Regions from separate parts of the Mitsuokella jalaludinii genome, predicted to be linked through region 2. Evidence: riboswitches for the same ligand, from Rfam matches in the RefSeq annotation. Region 2 holds a riboswitch; the other holds the start of a gene.

Region 1 (2,388 bases), 280 kb from region 2:
TAGCCCGGTGCGATATCCGTTACAAGAGGTCCAAGCACATAGAACGGCGCGTGGCGGCAGAGGCGCTTCTCGAGCTTCATGTTCGCCTCAATCTGATCGTACGGCACGTGGCCCGGCCCCTCGACCATGACCTGGACGCCGCGCTTCCAGGCGCGGTCCACGAGCTCGCCGAGCGTGATGAGCTCCGTGAGCTGGCCGCGGTCCGTCGCATCGGCCGTGCAGCCCGGACGCATGCCGTCGCCGAGGCTGATGGTCACATCGTACTTCTCGCAGATGTCGAGGATGTCGTCGTAGTGCTCGTAGAGCGGGTTCTCCATCTCGTTGTGCAGCATCCAGCCCGCGATGAAGGAGCCGCCGCGGCTCACGATGTCCATGATGCGGCCCTGGCGGCGCATGCGCTCGATGGCGCTGCGCGTGACACCGCAGTGCAGCGTCATGAAGTCCGCGCCGTCCTTGGCCTGCTGCTCGATCGTCTCGAGGATGTCGTCATCCGTCATCTCGACGACGGCGCCGTGCTCGCGGATGGAGCGCACCGTCGCCTGATACAAAGGCACCGTGCCGACCATAATCGGCGAATGCTCGATGATGCGCTGACGCGAGATGTCGATGTTGTTGCCCGTCGAGAGATCCATGACAGCGTCGGCGCCGCAGCGCACGGCCTCATCGAGTTTCTCGAGCTCCGGCTCGATGTCCGGGAACGTACTCGACGTGCCGATGTTCGCATTGACCTTGACGCGCAGTCCCTCGCCGACGCCGCGCGGGCGCAGGTTCTCGTGATTGACATTCGCGCAGATGGCAATCGTGCCGTTTGCCACGCGCTCGCGGATTGTCTCGACAGGGATGTGCTCCTCCTGTGCTACAATCTTCATCGCATCGGTGATGCGGCCCTCACGGGCCTGCTGCATTTGTGTCGCCATGTAACAATACCTCCTGAAAAACAAAAGCCGCCCGGCGTACCGGACGGCAAGATATGCTCTGTCACTTCCCTACGCAGGTCTTAACCCAACAGGTTCCAAGGGTCGGAATACTCCTCTCAGCCAGATGGCTCCCCTAGTGAATCGTCTTTTATGCGGTTTTTACCTGCAGAAGCAAGCTTCTCTATCAGTTTATCAGAATTCATCACAAAATGCAACACCTCGAGAGACTGCCTCAAGGCAGGACAAGGCGGAAGCGGCGCATCGTGCGGCCACAGGTGCAAGGCGCAGGAATCGGCTCGACATAGAGGCCCGTGCGCAGGCGCACGAGCGGCATGGCCTCCGCCAGCAGAGTCGTCAGGACGAGCTCACCGGCTGCCTCTGCCGGCTCTCCGGTCTGCGGGTCGATGACCTCGCCCAGCACGAAATCTTCCTGGAGGTGAAAGGCCAGCTCACCAGGCTCACAGGGCAAAAAAGGCGCCGCCGTGCCGAGCTCCGGCAGGGCCAGCATGTGATAGACCCTGGCCGACGTCATCGCCTGCAGCGACGCGGCGAGCTCAGCGCTCGGCGCGCTCTCATGCAGGAAGATGATGCGCGAGAGCGGCAGTTCGCTGAGGCCGCTGCCGCGCTGCAGCAGGGCATCATCGAGTGCAAGCAGGCGCTCAGGCGTACCGATGAGCGTCTCCGGCGTCACGAGATCCAGCTGCTCTGCCCATCGCTCCGGCTCAGTGCCAAGCATCATGGTGGCCGCGCCGATGAACTCGAGCGCATAGTGGACATCCATGATGCGGCTGTCTGCGCCATCGCCGAGCACGGCTGCAAGCGCGGCATTGTGCAGGCCGCAGGCCACGAGGCTCCGCGTCACCAGTTCGATGCGGTGCGCGATATCGCCATTCGTCGCAAAGTGGACGAACGGCGCCCCCTCGCCACTTGCCGCCCGCATCTGCGAGATGCGCAGCAGGCTCGAGAGCGGCATCGTCAGGAAGTCGAATGATTTCCGGCCCGCAAAATCAGCGGCGCTGAGCAGCGGCAAGGCCTGAAGCGCACCCGTCTCCTTCAACTCCTTCAGCGACTGGCCGTTCATGCCCCGCTCGGCAAACGCCTCGCGGTAATGCGCGCTCTTCTCCGCGGCCCAGCGCAACTGCTTCTGCAGGCGCTTCTCCTGCAGCGCCCGCAGCTCCTCGGGCGCAATCTGTTCCATCGATGGATTGGCAAACAAAGACATCTCTCCTCTTGTCCCGTCGGGCAGCCCGCGGGAATCTCACTGGATATCGAATACGGTCTTATTCGTCTCTGCCGGCTCTTTCGGCAGGACGATGTGAAGCACGCCGTCCTCGAACGAGACGGAGACTTCATCCTTGACGATGCCGTCAATCTCGAAGGTGCGCTCGAAGGTGCCCGTGCGGCGCTCGCGGCAGATGTACTTGACATCCATGTCCACTTCCGGGCGCTCTGCCTTAATCGTCAGGTAGCC
Region 2 (2,388 bases):
AGGGCTTTCTCGCTGAGCTTGTCCGAGTCGATGAAGAAATTATTTTTCTGATTCGTCATCACAATGCGCTTCCTTTCTGTTCTCTACGCTCAGTCATGCAGGAAGCCCGTCAGCGGGTCGGAAGCGGCGGCACCGCGCGTCAGCACGCGGCCGAGCCCCGAGAGATATGCCTTGCGGCCGGCGCGGATCGCATCGCGCATCGCCGAGGCCATGAGCGGCACATCGCCGGCCGTCGCGAGAGCCGTGTTCGCCATGATGGCCGCGGCGCCCATCTCCATCGCCGCGCAGGCCTCCGACGGCTTGCCGATGCCGGCGTCGACGATGATCGGCAGGTCGATCTCGTCGATGAGGATCTGCAGGAATTCCTTCGTCGCGAGTCCCTTGTTCGAGCCGATTGGCGCGGCGAGCGGCATGACGGCCGCTGCACCGGCATCGACGAGCGCGCGGGCGGCGTAGAGGTCGGGGTACATGTAGGGCAGCACGACAAAGCCCTCCTTGGCGAGCATTTCGGTCGCGCGGATCGTCTCGTTGTTGTCGGGCAGCAGGTACTTCGAGTCGCGCATAATCTCGATCTTGATGAAGTCGCCGCAGCCGAGCGCCTTGGCGAGATGCGCGATGCGCACGGCCTCCTCCGCCGTGCGGGCGCCCGAGGTATTGGGCAGCAGGGTGACGGTCTTTGGCACGTAGTCGAGGATGTTCTCCTTCTCCTTGGTGTTCGCGCGACGCACGGCCACCGTCACGAGCTCTGCCTCGGCATAGCGCACGGCCGCGTCGATGAGTTCGAGCGAGTACTTGCCCGAGCCGAGAATGAAACGCGAGTGGAACGTGTGGCCGCTGAGCGTGAAGCTGTCCTCGGCCATCTTTTCCTCGATGGATTTCGTGGATTTTGTGGATTCTGTCATTTCTATCGTCTTCTTTCTCTATCTCTCTGTGCATATACGGCAGCTGCTGCGGGCCGTCAGGCACCGCCGCCCATGAAGCAGACGATCTCGACGACATCGCCCGCCCTGAATGATGTCGTCTCGTACGCATCCTTCGCGAGGATCGCGCCGTTGTACTCGACAGCGATTGCCCGGCTGTCGTAGCCGGCTTCCTTCAGGAAGTCCAGGAGCATCGTGCCGTCTTTGGCCTGTGCTTCTCCATTGATCGTGACCATAGGTTCATCTCCATCCTGTCTGCATAAAAAAAGAAGGAAGACCTGCTTGGTCTTCCTTCGCTCATCTCACGTCTGCGCCTGCCCTGCGGCGAAGCGCTCCATCTCCCTACGTTGGCATTATCCAAATCAGGTCAAGGGTCGGGACCACGAGTCCCCTCTCAGCCTGCTGTGCACGACGCCGCAAGCTCCCCCGTTATGCAATTGCAACTCTTATTATAGTCGGACTCTTTCACATTGTCAACGCGTCTCTCAAGCAATTGTGTATTGGTTGGCGACAGACTGCCAAAGCTCGAGGCCCGTGCGCGCGACCGTCGCGTAGAACGGCTCGCCCGCCTCGCGCAGTGCGAGGTACTTCTGGACGAGGGCCTCCAGGAGGCCGAGGAGCTTGTCGTCGGCCACGCGCCCCTCGAGCGGCCGAGCAAAGGCAGATCCCTCGCCGAGATGTCCGCCGATCATCAACGTGTAGACGGGCACGACCGCCTCGCCGACGCGCGCGCGGCCGCCCGTCAGTCCGATGTCGGCGACCTGCGGCTGCGCGCAGGCGTGGAAGCAGCCCGTCAGGTTGATGCGCAGCGGCTGTCCGACCTCTGGGAAAGCTTCGTCGAGCGCGGCCGTGAGCTCGTGCAGGCGGTTCTTCGTCTCGATCGGTGCGAAGTTGCAGTAGGCATTGCCCGTGCACGAGGAGGCGTAGCCCGTGAAGAACCCCGGCGCCGTCGGGTAGGCCTTGAAGATTGCATCATGAAGCAGTGCCCCGGTCTCTCCCTCGGGGATGTCGAGCAGGATGAGGTTCTGCGAGTTCGTCGTGCGCAGGCGTCCCTGGCCGAAGCGCTCAGCAAGCTCGGCAAATGCCCGGAGGTCTTCGGCTCGGATGTGGCCGTTCTTCACGTGGACGCCGACGTAGCAGAGTCCCGGCTGCTTCTGCGCGTGGATGCCGTAAAAGCGGCCGTAGTTCCACGGGGCGGTGACTTCCTCGCCGCCGCGCAGCAGAGCGCCCGTCTGTGCCTCGATCTTCTCGGCGACACGCTCTGCGCCGAGGTCCGCCACGAGGTACTTGAGGCGGCAGTGATTGCGCTTCTCGCGGTAGCCCTCGTCGCGGAAGAGCGTTGCGACAGCCTCAGCGACGGCCTTGACCTCCGCCGGGCGGATGAAGAACGGCAGGCGTACCGCAAGATGCGGCTCTGCCGAAAGGCCGCCGCCGACGTAGGCGACGAAGCCCGCCTCCCCCTCGCGCC

What was found. Region 2 has a riboswitch for thiamine pyrophosphate ahead of thiS (sulfur carrier protein ThiS). Riboswitches for the same ligand answer to the same signal wherever they lie in the genome.
Region 1: another riboswitch for thiamine pyrophosphate. It lies ahead of thiC (phosphomethylpyrimidine synthase ThiC); the one in region 2 lies ahead of thiS (sulfur carrier protein ThiS).

The regions. Positions count from the first base shown of each region.
Region 1 is NZ_CAKMXA010000001.1:803,091-805,478, forward strand. Features, by position in the region: gene thiC (phosphomethylpyrimidine synthase ThiC) at 1-917, opposite strand, end outside; TPP riboswitch at 967-1,062, opposite strand; gene QDI87_RS03710 (phenylacetate--CoA ligase family protein) at 1,150-2,133, opposite strand; gene QDI87_RS03715 (Hsp20/alpha crystallin family protein) at 2,176-2,388, opposite strand, start outside.
Region 2 is NZ_CAKMXA010000001.1:527,922-530,309, forward strand. Features, by position in the region: gene thiH (2-iminoacetate synthase ThiH) at 1-59, opposite strand, end outside; gene QDI87_RS02435 (thiazole synthase) at 90-860, opposite strand; gene thiS (sulfur carrier protein ThiS) at 959-1,156, opposite strand; TPP riboswitch at 1,243-1,358, opposite strand; gene QDI87_RS02445 (nitrite/sulfite reductase) at 1,406-2,388, opposite strand, start outside.